Regions from separate parts of the Amycolatopsis pigmentata genome, predicted to be linked through region 1. Evidence: riboswitches for the same ligand, from Rfam matches in the RefSeq annotation. Region 1 holds a riboswitch; each other region holds the start of a gene.
What was found. A riboswitch is a leader RNA that binds a small molecule or an ion and turns the genes downstream of it on or off. The one in region 1 is predicted to bind S-adenosylmethionine.
Positions count from the first base shown of each region.

Region 2: another riboswitch for S-adenosylmethionine. It lies ahead of ACFSXZ_RS40040 (aminotransferase class V-fold PLP-dependent enzyme); the one in region 1 lies ahead of ACFSXZ_RS22425 (methionine ABC transporter ATP-binding protein).
Region 3: another riboswitch for S-adenosylmethionine. It lies ahead of thrC (threonine synthase); the one in region 1 lies ahead of ACFSXZ_RS22425 (methionine ABC transporter ATP-binding protein).

Region 1 covers NZ_JBHUKR010000011.1:68,194-73,338, reverse strand. The annotation lists gene ACFSXZ_RS22440 (4-(cytidine 5'-diphospho)-2-C-methyl-D-erythritol kinase) at 1-176, opposite strand, end outside; gene ACFSXZ_RS22435 (patatin-like phospholipase family protein) at 245-1,120, opposite strand; gene ACFSXZ_RS22430 (MarR family winged helix-turn-helix transcriptional regulator) at 1,209-1,655, opposite strand; gene ACFSXZ_RS22425 (methionine ABC transporter ATP-binding protein) at 1,865-2,875, opposite strand; SAM riboswitch class I at 3,074-3,164, opposite strand; gene rsmA (16S rRNA (adenine(1518)-N(6)/adenine(1519)-N(6))-dimethyltransferase RsmA) at 3,272-4,141, opposite strand; gene ACFSXZ_RS22415 (transglycosylase family protein) at 4,188-5,145, opposite strand, start outside.
Region 2 covers NZ_JBHUKR010000029.1:105,892-111,036, forward strand. The annotation lists gene ACFSXZ_RS40030 (RluA family pseudouridine synthase) at 1-110, opposite strand, end outside; gene lspA (signal peptidase II) at 107-664, opposite strand; gene ACFSXZ_RS40040 (aminotransferase class V-fold PLP-dependent enzyme) at 729-2,066, opposite strand; SAM riboswitch class IV at 2,101-2,215, opposite strand; gene ACFSXZ_RS40045 (potassium/proton antiporter) at 2,243-3,721, opposite strand; gene ACFSXZ_RS40050 (DUF167 domain-containing protein) at 3,791-4,060, opposite strand; gene ACFSXZ_RS40055 (ArsR/SmtB family transcription factor) at 4,057-4,746, opposite strand; gene ACFSXZ_RS40060 (MFS transporter) at 4,812-5,145, shown strand, end outside.
Region 3 covers NZ_JBHUKR010000021.1:717,598-722,742, reverse strand. The annotation lists gene ACFSXZ_RS34660 (EamA family transporter) at 1-479, opposite strand, end outside; gene rpsT (30S ribosomal protein S20) at 787-1,047, shown strand; gene holA (DNA polymerase III subunit delta) at 1,124-2,101, opposite strand; SAM riboswitch class I at 2,215-2,347, shown strand; gene thrC (threonine synthase) at 2,361-3,626, shown strand; gene ACFSXZ_RS34640 (MMPL family transporter) at 3,780-5,145, shown strand, end outside.

The DNA of each region.
Region 1 (5,145 bases):
ACCGCCACGGTGACCTCGTCGGTCAGCGACAGGGCCTGGAAGACCGTCGTCAGCTCGTGGAAGCCGTCGTCGCGAAGATCACCGACCGAGAGATGCACATTGATCTTCGACGGCACCCGGACCGTGACGGGCGGCGGTACGACGGCTAACACGGCCCCCAGCCTACGTTGCCCCATCAACCTTTGACCGACGAGGAGAAGAAGCTTGCCCCTCGGCGCGGTGCGCCTCGGTAGTCACCTGAGTGTCAGAAGGTCCAGGCGGCCTGGATCGTTGCGGCTTCCCGTTTCGCCTGCCGCCGGCCGACCTCGACAGCCTGGACGGCGAGTTCCGAGTCCATCATATTCGCCGGACGCCCGGTGCCGCCGAAATCGGGTTCGATCGCTAACAGCCGGCGATTCTCGCGCAACTGGGCCAGTTCGGCTTCCACCCTGGCCTCCAGTGCGAGGTCGGCTCCGGCGCCGTGGGTCCCGAGGGGGTGGCAGGACAGGACCACGACCACGTCGGTCGGCGGCGCCGCGGTGGCGTTCACGTGGCTGACGATGCCGCCGTCCATGTAACGGCTTCCGTTGATGGTGACGGGGGGAAACAGCATCGGGACCACGCAACTGGAGGCGACAGCGTGCAGTAGCGGCACGCCGGATTCTTGGTCCCACACGACCAAGTCGCCGGTGTCGGTGTCGACTGCGGTGCATCGGAAGCCCGCAGGCCAGGCGACGCCGTCGAGCGTGCCGAACAGGCCGAGGTAGACGTCTTCGGCGAGCGTGCTCGCCTCCTGCGCTGCGTGGCCGATTGCCTTTAGCGCTGGACGTGGGTCGCTGTCGAGGCTTGCCTGACGCCTTGCGCTTACGAAGGCCGCACCGCCTGCCGCCAGGCCATCGGGGTCGACGCTCTGCCTGAGCGCTGCCAGGGCGGTGAGTGCCTCGGTGATGTCACGGCCGCTGGCCAGCAGTGCGCCGACGAGGGCACCTGCGGATGTGCCCACGATTGCCCCACCTCCCGCCATGTCGACACCGGCCTCGCGCAGCCCTGTGAGCAGACCAGTCTGCCAACCGACACCGACGGCGCCACCGCCGCCAAGAACGAGAGCGCGTGTGGGTGAGCCATTTCGCGACGAAGTCACTGCTGTTCCCTTCACGGATAAGGTCGATTGCCTCTCCGGCTCGGCGCAGTAGCGCACAGACCGCTCGGACGCCGAACGACTGCCGGATCTACCGGGCCTCGGGGTGGCTCCGGGCGACCAGCCGGGTCTCGATGTTCCGCAGGGTCGAGATCGCGGCGTCGATCTCGTCGGAGTCGGTCACGGCGTCCTCGAGGAGGTGGCTCCAGATTTCGCGCAATCGTTGCAGGTTCTCCTGCGCCTTCTCGGTGGGATACAGACGCACCCGCCGCGCGTCGCGTTGATCCGCGTCACGCCGGACCAGGCCCGCCTTCTCCAGGCGTCGCACAGCCCGGCTGAAGTTGCTTGAGATCATCTGGGTGGCCTCGGCGGCGTCACCGGCCAACGTGCCCGGGTGGCGGTCGATATACCGCATCACCGCCCCTTCCAGCGGTGTTCCCGACTCGGCTTCGGCCGCCTTCGACGCCCCGATGTGCCGGCCCACCGCCAGGATCAGGTCGGCGAGTTCGAACAGCCTCGAAGTCTGCGCCTCGTCCATGCGGCGGGACCTCCGCCATCGCATCGTGATGCCTGTCAATTGATAGGAATCCTACAGGTTGCGTAGTTTTCCTGTCAATTGACAGGCATCGATGGACAGTCGAACTCCGAGCCGCCGACGCGATCGAAGGATGAAGAGCGCGCCAAAGCCCCGGGCACGTTGGCACGATGGTCTACGGCCGCACCGGCGGGCCGATCTCGAACACTCGATCAGGCGGCGACGGGGCAGGTAAGGGTGGCTACGGGGCTGACGTGCGCGCCGCGGTCGGCGATCCACGACAGGGCGGCCTCCGAGCAGGTGCCGCGCAGGGCGAGGCGGAAGTGGGCGACCGGGGTGTCGCCGACCCGCGTGAGCCCGCCGCCGATGGTGGCGATTTCCACGTCGAACCGGCTCGACGCTTCGGGCAGCAGCGCGCCGACCGAGGCGAAGCCGATCAGCACCACGTCGGCCACGCGGTCGTAGCGTGCGGACTGCGCGCGCGGCGTCTCGATCGCCGGGAGCACGGCACGGGCGGTGTGGCTGGCCGGGTCGGTGATCAGCCCGAGCACGCTGCCCTGTTCCACCAGCCGCCCTTGCTCGAGCACGCCCACCTCGTCGCAGGCACGGCGCACCACGCTGCTGTCCTGGGTGGTCAGCAGCACTGTCACACCGAGTTCGGCCCGGGCCCGGTCGAGGACGGTCAGCACACCGGCGGCGTCGTCCTGGTCGATTCCGGCGGTCGGGTCGTCGGCGAGCAACACCGCGGGGCCGGCCGCGAGGGCCCGGGCGAGGCCTACTCGCCGCCGCTGCCCCTCGGTCAGTTCACCGGGAAGCTGCGCGGCCCGCTGGGTCAGACCCGTGAGGTCGAGGACGCGGCCTACCCGGCTGCGCCGCTGTGGTCCGTCCACGCCGAGCCGTTCCAGCGGTTCGGCGATGTTCCCGGCCACGGTGCGCTCGGCGCGTAGCGGCGGGTGCGCGTCGAGTGCGGCGACCTGGCGCCGAACCTCACGCAACCGTCGGCCGTCCAGCCTCGCCACGTTCAGCCCGTCCAGCCGCACCGTCCCGCGGTCGGGCTTCTCCCGCAGCGCGACGCAGCGCGCGAGGGTGGACTTGCCGGCGCCCGACGGGCCGAGGACCCCGTACAGCGCCCCGGCGCTCACTTCGATGCTCACATCACGGAGCGCCAGCACGGGTGTCTTCTCACCGGGAAAGGATTTGGTCAGATTTTCGACAGTGATCACGAAAAAGCTCCACAAGAAAATGGCACGGCCGCTTGTACCGCGGGCGCGCCGGCCGTCACCGAATGGCCGTCCGGAATGGACAGCAAACAGGTTGAAGGGGAATCAGCCGGAAACGAGAGTCAGCGGCGACATGCGCATACACTGCGTCGACACTCGTCGACTACCCGGCGCCTGGTGAGCATCGTGATGAACACGCATCCTCCATCGTTCCTGGCGTTAGCACCTGCCCCGAAGGGAGTGGTTGCTGCGACTTCGGCGAGCCAGGTCTCTCAGTCGCTCGGGATGGATACGCCTAGAGTACAGCCGATTCCACATGCTGGACGCAAGGCTTCGGCCACAGATCACACCACAACGTCACACGGACGGCGGCAGGCGCGCACTCAGCGCGTTCAAAAACTAACGAGCGGTGCGGCCACTCGTGTGCGCGCTCGCCGTTTCCGCGATCCGCGCGAAGTCCTCCACCGTCAACTGCTCGCCCCGCGCTCCCGGATCCACTCCCGCGGACTGGAGCACCTCGGCGGCCTTCGCGGCGGAACCCGCCCACGACGCCAACGCCGCCCGCAGGGTCTTACGCCGTTGCGAAAAGGCATTGTCGATCAAGGAAAAGACCGCCGCGCGGTCGCCCTGCCAGTCGCGGTCGACGCGCTCGAACGACACCAGCGCCGAATCCACATTCGGCACCGGCCAGAAGACCGAACGCGATACCGGGGCCACCTTCCGGGCGCGCCCGAACCACGCCAGTTTCACGCTAGGCACCCCATAGACCCGGCTCCCCGGTCCCGCGGCCATCCGGTCGGCGACCTCGGCCTGCACCATGACGAGCCCACTCCGCACCGACGGCAGTTCGGTCAGCAGGTGCAGCACGACCGGCACAGCGACGTTGTACGGGAGGTTCGCCACCAGCGCGGACGGCGGTGCCGGCAGGTCCTCCGCGCGCAACCGGAGCGCGTCACTGGCCAGCACGGTCAGGCGGGAAGCGGATTCGGGCGCGTAGGTGGCGGCCGTGGCGGGCAACCGGGCGGCCAGGACCGGGTCGATCTCGACCGCGGTGACCCGCGCGCCGGCGCCGAGCAGCCCGAGGGTCAGCGAGCCGAGTCCGGGCCCGACCTCGAGCACGTGGTCGTCCGGACCGACGCCGGCGAGGTCCACGATCCGGCGCACCGTGTTGGGATCGTGCACGAAGTTCTGGCCGAGCTTCTTCGTCGGCCGGACGTCCAGCTCGGCCGCCAGCCTCCGGATCTCGGCAGGCCCGAGCAGATGGGTCACGAGAGCGACCCTATCGCCCTTTGCCCGCCGGTCCGGTCCCGAGGGGTTACGAGAGACCCAGCTTGCTGCTGCATCCCGGCCAGGCGCTGTAGCTGCCGCCCCGGCCGGCCCGGACCCGTTCCGCCACCGCGATCTGCTGCTCACGGCTGGCCTGATCCGGTGTCGACGCGTACGCGCTGCCGCCGTAGGAGTTCCACGTCCCTTTGTCGAACTGCAGGCCGCCGTAGTAGCGGTTGCCGGTGTTGGCCGCCCAGTTGCCCCCGGCCTCGCATTTCGCGATCTGGTCCCAGACCGTGTCGCCGGAGGCCATGTTGGCCTGCTGCTTCTTGGTGCCGACCCGGACGATCTTCGGTTTGGGCGGGGTGAGCACCTGGGCCGACATCTGCTGCCTGCCGGTCTCCCTGCCGTTCTTCTTCGTGATCCGGTAGGTCACCTGCTGCTTGCCCGGCGTCCCCGGATCGTCGACCACCTGCTGCCCCGAAGACAGGGTCGGGTCGTCGTTCTTCTGGACCGGCGGGTCGATGTCCTCCTGCTGGGTGATCACCGAAACACCGGTGCGGCTGATGTGCACCTCGGCGTTGTCGGCCAGCTTCACGTCCAGGCCGCCGTCCACGGCGTCGTCCGGACCGAGCGAGAGGTTCTGCTCCTTGAGGAAGTCCGCGGTGCTGACGGAGGTCGTGGTGACCTGCCGGGGTGCGGTGTCACCGTCGTAGACGGTGACGTGCTTGAGGGTGTGCACCTCAACCGTCGAACCACCCAACGACAACGCCGCATCCGGCGCCACCGAAAACCACGTACCCGGACCCAGCTTCTCCGCCAAACCCAGCTGCGCCAGCGCATCACGCAAATTCGTGGCACGAACCCACGACTCCCGCGCCACACCATCCACAACCAGATTCAACTTCCGGCCACGGTCCAGCTTGATGACACCACCATCACCCACCGCGGCCTGCGGCGACGGCGACAACGCATCATGCTCACCCACAGACAGCCCGGCGTCATGC
Region 2 (5,145 bases), on a different contig from region 1:
TCGGCCAGCTCGGCGACCACAGTCCGGGACAGTCCGAGCAGCTTGGCCAGCCCGGCGTCCACTCTCATCCCGTCCAGGCCGTCCGGCACGGGCAGCATCCGGACGCTCACTTCTTCGCGCTCCGGACCGAGCCGTCGTAGTCACGGCCGAGCAGGGACAGCAGCACGATCAGCACGCCGCCCACGCAGATCGAGGAGTCGGCGATGTTGAACACCGGCCACACGTCGCCGTCCGGGGCGAACACCGAAATGAAGTCCACGACGTGACCGCGAAACGGTCCGGGCGCGCGGAAGATGCGGTCGACGAGGTTGCCCAGGGCCCCGGCCAGCACGAGCCCGAGCCCGAACGCCCACCACCCGGAGCGCAGCCGCCGGGCGAACCAGATCAGCGCGATCACCACGGCCATCGCGACCAGCGCGAGCACCCAGGTCATGCCGGTGGCCATGCCGAAGGCCGCGCCGGGGTTGCGGATCAGCTGCAGGTAGACCAGGCCACCGAGTACCCGGACCGGCTCATGACCCTCCAAAGTGGACGCGACGATCGCCTTGGTGGCGAGGTCGAGCCCGAACGCGGTCGTGGCGACCACGGCCAGGAGGCCCACGCGCCGCTTCGGTGGGGCGGGAGGGGCTTCGGTGTCCGGCTGCGATCCCTGTTCGGTGCTCACCCGGTCATTGTCCACGCCGCTGTCCGGGGCGCCCCGCCGTGGGTCCCGGACGCACCCACAGCGCTCAGCTCGCCAGGAAGGACGGCCACTCCCGGGGATCCGGGCTTGGCTCCCACCGGCCGTCCGAGGTCGTGTAGGCCCAGTGAGCGCCCTCGGTGACAATGCGCCGGAGTGCCGTCACCAGCCGGTCCACGTGCTCTTCGGTGGTGCCCAGGCCCAGGCTCACCCGCAGCGCCCTGATCCCCTCACCGCCGGCCACCGAGATCAGCCGGCGAGCGGCGACATGCGCGCAGAACGCTCCGTCACGCACGCCGATCCCGTACTCGGCGGACAGCACCGCGGCCAGCAGCCCGGGGTCGAACCCGTCGACCACGAAAGCGACCGTGCCGACCCTGGCGGCCTCACCGTCGAACAGACGCAGCTCGGCCAGTCCGGGCACGGTGCGCAGCCCCCGGCCCAGCCGGTCCAGCAAGGCGTCTTCGTGCGCGATCACGGCATCCCAGTTCGCCGCGAGCCGAGCACAGGCGACGCCGAGCGCATGGACACCGACCGTGTTCGGGGATCCGGCCTCGTGCCGCTCCGGTCCCGGATTCCATTCCACCTCGAGGCCACCGGCGGCCTCGTCGCTCACCCGCACCGCCTTCGTCGCCCCGCCTCCGGCGAGATACGGCCGCGCCTCGCTCAGCCAGTCGGCCCGGCCGACGAGAGCGCCCGCCCCGAACGGCGCGTAGAGCTTGTGTCCCGACAGCGCCACGAAATCGACATCGAGCTCCCGCAACGAAATGGGCCGGTGCGGCGCGAGTTGGGCGGCGTCGAGCGCTACCCGCGCGCCGTGACGCCGGGCCACCGCGGCGATCTCGGCGACCGGGAGCAGTTCACCCGTCACGTTCGACGCTCCGGTGACCACGACCAGGCGCGGTCCCTCCGGACACGCGGCCAGTGCACTGTCCACAACGGACACAGCGGCCGCGCGGGTGCGCGGAGCGGGCACGCGGATCACGTTCGGGCCCCGCCACGGCAGGAGCGCGGCGTGGTGCTCGGTGTCGAACAGCACCACCGAAGTGTCCCGGGGAAGGGCGCGGGCGAGCAGGTTCAGCGCGTCGGTGGTGTTGCGGGTGAAGATCACCAGGTCGTCGTCGCGGGCGGAAGTGAAGCGGCGCAGCACATCGCGGGTTCGGTCATAGACCTTCGTGGACACGCGTGAGGCGAAACCGGCACCCCGGTGCACGCTCGCGTACCACGGGAGGAACTCGTCGACGGCACGGCGCACCGCCTCCAGGCAGGGCGTGCTCGCCGCGTGATCAAGGTTCGCGTAAGCGATCTCCCCACCGGTCACCAACGGGACCGGCGGTTGACCGGTGACCTGCGGAACGACGATCCTGGGCGTGAAAGCGAGCGTCACGATGCCTCCCTGGCGGCCATGGGACCCACCACGGGGCCCGCGCTTGCTCACGGCACTTCGCCGCGAACCAGGTCCTCACCCGGGGCACCCCACCGCGGTAGGAGGGTTGCCGGCCAGCGAGCCGGGGCTTCGCGCTGGCACTCATGACCTTGGCCAGGACCCTAACACCACCGCCGTCAATCGCCTGATTCGCCCCGCCACCGGGCGAGACGGCCCGCGCGGTCGACCGCGCGCAGGCGGCGTTCGGCCGCGTCACGCGAACCCTCGGTGGCGACGACGAGCAGTTGGTCGCCCTGCTGCAGGCGGCTCGTCTTCTGGGGCGTGAAACTGACGCCTTCCCTGACGATGAGGCTGAGCGACGCGCCCACCGGCAGTCGCAGTTCGGCCAGGTAAACGCCGTGGAGCCGGGATCCGGGCTGGATGCGCACCTGCAACAGCGCGGCGTCCAGTTCGTCGAGCGCGGCGACGTCGACCTCGATCTCCTCGGCCTGACCACGGACGCCGAGGCCGAGGAACTTCGCCATCGGCGCCAAGGTCCAGCCCTGCACCAGTGTGAGCACGATCACCAGGACGAACACGGCGTCCACCAGCCGTTCGGCGTCGGGCACCCCCTTCGCCAGGGGGATCATCGCCAGCACGATCGGCACCGCGCCTCGCAGCCCCGCCCAGGACAGGAACGCCTGTTCTCGCCACGGCAGCCGGAAGGGCGCGAGCGACAGCAGAACCGAGAGCGGTCTTCCCAACAGCAACACCACACCCCCGGCGATGAGCCCCGCCACGATGCTCTCCAGCAACCGCTCCGGCGAAGCGAACAACCCCAGCAACACGAACAACCCGATCTGCGCGAGCCATCCGAGCCCTTCGGCGAAGGAGATCGTGTCGGACCGGTGCGGCAGCCGCGCGTTGCCGAGCACGAGCGCGGCGACATAGGTGGCGAGCAATCCGGAAGCGTGCGCGAACTGGCCGGAGGCGTAGGCGACCACGCAGACGGCCACGGTGGCGAGCGGATAGAGACCGGTGGCAGGCAGCGCGGCCCGTCTGAGCGCCCACGCCCCGGCGACGCCGAGGAGCAGGCCTATCCCGGCGCCCGCGGCGAGTTCGTAGATCTCCAGCAGCGGCAGCGACCAGTCGAGCCGCGTGCCCTCGGCCAGCACGACCACCGCGATGTAGGCGGGGGCGTCGTTGATGCCGGACTCCAGTTCGAGCGTGCCGACGAGCCGCTGGCGGATGCCGACGGTCCGCAGCACCGAGAACACGGCCGCCGAGTCGGTGGACGACAGCACCGCACCCCACAGGAGCGCGATCCGCCACTCGAGGCCGAGCAGCCAGTGCAGCGCGGTGCCGGTGATCGCGATGGCCAGCACGACACCCACTGTGGACAGAAGGATTCCCTGTGCCAGCGCGGGTTTCACGGTCGACCAGCGGGTGGTCAGGCCACCTTCGGTGAGGATCAGGACCAGCGCGGCCAGCCCCAGCGACTGGGTGAGCGAAGCGTCGGAGAAGCGAATGCCGAAACCGGCCTCGCCGAGAAGCACGCCGATGCCCAGGTAGAGCAACAACGACGGCAGCCCGAGCCGCGTGGACAACCGGACCGCGAGGACGGAAGCCAGCAGTACGGCCGCGCCCAGTCCCAGCACGACTGGAAGCTCCGCCACCAGCAACCTCCCCTACCCCACCACCCGGTTCGCACTGTCCAGCATAGAGAACCGGTGCGGGGAGGCCGGTCACCCCAGTCGCAGTGTGGTCAAGAGCTCCTCGGTGCCGGGCGGTGGGTCGGCGAGATCGATCACCTTGTTGCGCGCGCGTTCTCCTTGCACCACAACGAGATCCCGCGCACGGACGCCGAGTGCGGCGGCCAGGACCCGGCGCAGGGCCTCGTTCGCCTTGCCGTTCACGGCCGGGGCCCGCACCGTGACGACGAGCGCGCCGTCGAAGTCCCCGCCGACCGCGTCTCGCCTGGCGCCGGGCTTGACCCGGACCGGGATCCGCATCATGCCGCTCCCGGCCAGGCCAGTTCCCCGCGCTCGACCCCGAGTCGCGCGAACGGTTCGACGGCGTGGACCCGGACAGCGCGGTGCGGCTCCCGCGAGAGCCATCCCGCCGCGACACCGTGGGCCAGGATCGCGGCGGGCAGGGCGCCACCGAAATGCTCCCTGCGCTCGGTCCAATCGAGACACTCGCGCAGTAGCGGACGGCGCCCGCCGTCCGGCACCGCGACGCCCAGCCCGGACAGCACGTCGCGGCCGCGAGCGGTAAGCGTCAGCCCGTCCCGGAGATCGACCAGGCCGGTGCTCACCATGCCGTCCCGCAGCGCGACCGCCAGGACCCCGGCCAGGTGGTCGTAGCAGGTGCGGGCGAACTTCAGGCGCCGCGCCCGGACCGATTCGCGGAGTCCGTGGACCGGCCGGTGTTCGGCGTGCTCGGCCAGGCGCTCGATCAACTCGGCGACCCGTGGGTCGCTGATCCGGACGTAGCTGTGCCTGCCCTGGCGAACACCCGAGACGAACCCGGCGTCCCGCAGGCGTGCCACGTGCTCGCTGGCCGTGGACGGCCGGATCCCGGCCGAACGCGCGAGTTCGCCGACGGTCCAGGCCCGGCCGTCGAGCAGGGCCAGGCACATCGCGGCGCGGCTCGGATCGGCGAGCGCCGAGGCAACTTCCGCGAGCTCAACGGTCTCCATACCCCCACGCTAGGGCACCGTCGTTTCGGTCCGCGCCGAAACTTCCCGTTCCTAGCATCGGCCACATGATCAAGCGAATCACCCTCGTGGCCATGTGCCTCGGCCTGTTCCTCGCGCAGACCGACACGACCGCGGTCAACCTGGCGCTGCCGTCGATCGGCCGGGACCTGCGCGGCTCCCTGGCCGATCTCCAATGGGTGATGGACGCCTACAACGTCACCTTCGCGGCGTTGCTGCTGACCGGCGGCACCCTGGGCGACCGCTTCGGCAGGCGACGGCTTTTCCGTTGCGGCATCGCCACTTTCGCGGCGGGGTCGGCGCTCTGCGCGGCCGCCCCCGGCCTGGCCGCGCTCGTCACCGGACGGGCCCTCCAGGGCGCCGGCGCGGCGCTGACGATCC
Region 3 (5,145 bases), on a different contig from region 1:
GTGAGCAGCCCGTAGCCGATGCCCGACCGCCGGGCACGCGGATCGGTCTGCCCGGCGCTCCGGCCGCCACCGATCAGCAGCACTCCCGCCACGACCAGGAACGCGCCGACCAGACCCAGCGCTCCCGGCCGCTCACCGAACAGGACGACCGCCGCCAGCACGGACAGCAGAGGACCGCTGCCCCGGGCGACCGGATACACCACGGAGAGGTCACCGACGGCGTATCCGCGCTGCAGGACGATGCCGTAGGCGACGTGACACACCGCGGTGACGGCCGCGGCGGCCAGCCAGGTCCATTGTGGACGCTGTGGGGCCAGGACCAGCATGGCGGCGGCGAGCGGCAGGCAGCACACCGCACTGGTGGTGTAGTAGAGGAAGACGAAGCTCGCACCGCCGTCACGGACACGCTTGGCGGCGAGATTCCAGCCGGCGTGCACGACCGCGGCGAGGAGCACGAGAGCGAGGGCAGAGCCGTTCACCGAGGGCCTTTCCGGCCTTCCGCGGGCGCGAAAGGACCAGGCCCTCATGGCTTTTGTCCATTTCAGGTGTACCGGCGGCCCCATTCCCGCCGGCTGGTACCGCTCGGACCGGACCCGGCGGCCCCTGGTTGTGGGACAGGTAGGCGGGGTGCCGGCGGAACCCTAGGCACTGCCAGACCACCATAGCGCCGCTGGTAATGTTGTCGACCGTTGCCGCGTGGCATTCCGCCAGGGAGGAAACCCGGTCACCGGGGCCACTACGAACGCGGCGGCGAACCCGACCCGATCATGATCAAGGAGCGCCCGCGTGGCCAACATCAAGTCCCAGATCAAGCGCATCAAGACCAACGAGAAGGCGCGCCTGCGCAACCAGTCGGTCAAGTCCTCGGTGAAGACCGCGATCCGCAAGTTCCGCGAGGCCGCCGAAGCCGGTGATCGGGACAAGGCGATCGAGCTGCAGCGCGAGGCCGCCAAGAAGCTGGACAAGGCCGCCAGCAAGGGTGTCATCCACCCCAACCAGGCCGCGAACAAGAAGTCGGCGATGGCCAAGCGCGCCAACGCGCTCTGAGCTTCCCTCGAAGGCCCCGCACGAGTCCCTCGTGCGGGGCCTTCGCATGTGTCCTTCCTCCACTACGAAGCCGTGGTCAGCGCTTCTCGCGGGCGGACACGAGGTCGAGGACGGCGCGCTCGAGCGCGTAGGTGGGGTCGGCCGCCGCGCCCTTCACCTCGGCGTTGACGCGGGCCACGATCGCCATCGCCTCGGCCAGCCCGGCTTGCCCCCAGCCGCGCGCCTGTCCCTGCGCCTTGCGGATCTTCCAGGGCGGCATGCCCAGCTCGCCCGCCATCTGGTTCGGGTTGCCCCGCCCCGCGGCCGACACCCGCGCGATCGTGCGCACGGCGTCGGCGAGCGCGTCGGCGACCAGGACGTGCGGCACCCCGATCTGGGTCGCCCAGCGCATCGACTCCAGCGCCGCGGCCCGGTCCCCGGCGACCGCCCGCTCGGCCACCGCGAACCCGGTGACGTCGGCGCGGCCCCGGTGATACCGGCGCACCGCCTGCTCGTCCACCTCGCCACCGGAGTCGGCCACCAGCTGTGCCGCCGCCGACGCCAGCTCACGCAGTTCCCCGCCCACCGAGTCGATCAGCGCGGCCACGGCCACCGGGTCGATCCGGCCGCCGACCCGGCGGACCTCGGCGCGGACGAACGCCTCCCGCTCCGCGGGCTTCGTGATCTTGGCGCATTCGGTGATCTCCGCCCCCGCCTTGCGCAGCGTGGCCGGGAGCGCCTTCGCCGCCTTGGCCCGCCCTCCCCCGGAGTGCACGACGATCAGCACGATCCCGTCCTCGGGCTGGCGGAGGTAGGCCAACAGCGCGTCCGCCACCTCCTGCGATATGTCTTGCGCCGCTTCGAGGACGATCAGCCTGCCCTCGCTGAACAGGGAGGGACTGACCAGTTCCGCGAACGCGGGGGGTGTGAGTTCCGACACCCGGACCCGGGTGACGTCACTGGTCGGGTCGGACCGGCGCGCCGCGTCGAGGGCAGCACGAACAGCCCGTTCGACGAGGAGGTCCTCTTCGCCGAGCACGAGGTGGAGCGACGGAACGGTCACGGAGGCTGGCACACGTCGATCCTGCCACGGTGGCGCCCGGCCCCGGGACCATGGCGGGACCCGGACATCGTGTCGTATGTTGTTACAGACGCATTGCCTGGCGTGAAGCGTCCACAACCGAATACCGCTCATCCAGAGGGGCAGAGGGAACGGCCCGATGAAGCCCCGGCAACCGGCGTCAGCCTGTCATCTCGAGTCCGCGAGGTAGCTGACGACCACGGTGCCAATTCCGGCCCGCACCAGCGGGACAGATGAGGAAAGGAACCTCGCGATGACCGCAGCCCTCAGTTCGACCGGAACCCGCCGCGTGCTCGACCTGGGCCCCGCCGTGGAACTGGTGTCCAAGGAGGAGGGCCACCGCCAGCCGCTCGCCCCGGAGTTCGTCTCCGCCGCGGACTTTTCGCCGCTGGAGGTCGCCTACGACTTCGGCCGGGTGCGCCGTGAGGACATCGAAGCCGGGCCCCGCAACATCTGGCGGTACAAGAAGCTGCTGCCGGTGCCCTCCGATGTCGAGCGGATCCCGAACACCGAACCCGGCTGTACCCGGCTGATCCGGGCCGACCGGCTCGCCAAGGAGCTGGGCGTCAAGCGGATCTGGGTCAAGGACGACACCGGCAACCCGACCCATTCGTTCAAGGACCGCGTGGTCGCGGTGGCGCTGGCCGCCGCCCGCCAGTTCGGTTTCGACACGCTCGCCTGCCCGTCCACCGGCAACCTCGCCAACGCGGTCGGTGCCGCCGCGGCCCGGGCGGGCTGGCGCTCGGTGGTGCTCATCCCGTCTTCGCTGGAGCGCGCCAAGGTGCTCACCACCGCGGTCTACGGCGGGAACCTGATCGCGGTGGACGGCAACTACGACGACGTCAACCGGCTGGCCACCGAACTCGCCGCCGACCACGAAACCTGGGCGTTCGTGAACGTCAACGTCCGCCCGTACTACTCCGAGGGCTCCAAGACGCTCGCCTTCGAAATCGCCGAGCAACTCGGCTGGCGGCGGCCGGAGCAGATCGTGGTGCCGATCGCCTCCGGTTCCCAGCTGACCAAGGTCGACAAGGGGTTCCGCGAACTGGCCCAGGTCGGCCTGGTCGAGGACACCCCCTACAAGGTCTTCGGCGCGCAGGCGACCGGTTGCTCGCCGGTGTCCACCGCCTTCCGCAACGGTCATGACGTGGTGCAGCCGGTCAAGCCCGACACCATCGCCAAGTCACTGGCCATCGGCAACCCGGCCGACGGGCCTTACGTGCTCGACACGGTGAACCGCACCGGTGGCGCCATCGAAGACGTCAGCGACGAGGAAATCGTCGAAGGCATCCGGCTGCTGGCCCGCACGGAAGGGGTCTTCACCGAAACCGCGGGTGGCGTCACCGTCGCGACGGCGAAGAAGCTGATCGAGGCTGGCAAGATCGACCCGGACGCGGAGACGGTGCTGATCATCACCGGTGAGGGGCTCAAGACCCTCGACGCGATCGAAGGCCGCGTCGGCCCGCGCGCGACGGTTCCGCCCTCCGCCGCCGCGGTGCGCGAGGTGCTCGGGGACTAGCGCTCCCCTCCGGGCGGCCGGGACCGGTCCCGGCCGCCTATGACGTGGTGGTGATGCCCGCGCACCAAGTTGGGACGGTGGCCGGGTGTGCTCCGCTGCCCCGCACCGGGTCCACACGGACCGTCCGGCCTCGACAGGAGGGGTGGCAGCGCGATGAACCGCGTGGGAAGAGCGGCGAAGATTCCGTCCCACCGCTGGGGCAAATGGGTCATCCTCGTGCTGTGGATCGGCGCGCTCGCCTTTCTCGCGCCGCTGGCGACCAAGCTCAGTGAGGTCGAGAACAACCGGCCGGAGTCGTGGCTGCCCGGCACCGCCGAGTCGACCCGCGTTCTCGCCGCGGTGCAGGAGTTCCGTTCGGGCGACCAGATACCCGCCATCGTCGTCTACGAGAAGCCTGGCGGCCTGACTCCCGCGGACCTCACCCTCATCGCGGGCAACGCCCACCAGCTCACGACGATCGACGGCGTGGCGGGCGCCACCGGGCCGTTCACTTCCGGCGAGCGACCCCCACAGGCGGCGGAGGTCGTCGTCCCGGTCAGCGTGGGCACTCAGGGCTTCAACAAACTCGCCGGCATCGTCGACGACATCCGCACCACGGCGGCCCAGGGGGTCAGCGGGATTTCCGTGCACGTCACCGGGCCCGGCGGCAACAACGCGGACTCGTCCAGGGCCTTCGCGGGCATCGACAGCGCGCTGTTGTTCGCCGCGCTGGGCGTCGTCATCGTGATGTTGCTCATCACCTACCGCAGTCCGATTCTCTGGGTGTTCCCGGTGCTCTCGGTCGGTGCCGCGCTGATGGCCTCCGAGGGCGTGATCTACCTGTTCGCCAAGTACGCCGGGCTGACGGTGAACGGGCAGAGCGCGGGCATCCTGACGGTCCTGGTGTTCGGCGCGGGCACCGACTACGCCCTGCTGCTCGTCGCCCGCTACCGGGAGGAACTGCGCAGGCACTTCGACCGGCACGAGGCGATGGCCTTCGCGCTGCACCGCGCCGGGCCCGCGGTCTGGGCCAGTGCGGCGACGGTCATCGCGGGCATGTTGTGCCTGATGCTCGCCGAACTGAACTCCACCGCGGGCCTCGGACCGGTCGGGGCGATCGGTATCGGCGTCGGCCTGCTCGCGATGGTCACCCTGCTGCCCGCACTACTGGTGATCTTCGGACGCTGGGTGTTCTGGCCGGTCAAACCCGACTTCGGGTCGGCCGAGGGCACCCGGACCGGCCTGTGGGCGCGGGTCGGCAGGCGCATCGACCGGGCTCCCCGGGTGACCTGGGTCGTCACCTCACTGGTGCTGGTCGTGCTGGCGCTGGGCACCCTCACGTTGCGGGCCGACGGGCTGAGCAACGCCGGTACGTACACCAACGTCCCGGATTCCGTTGTCGGGGAACAGGTTCTGGCCCGGCATTTTCCGGCCGGGGCGGGACAGCCGATCCAAATCGTGAGCAACTCGGCCCAGGCAGGCCAGGTTCGCGCCGCCGCGGCCACCGTCCCCGGAGTTTCGTCGGTGAGCACCCCGGTCG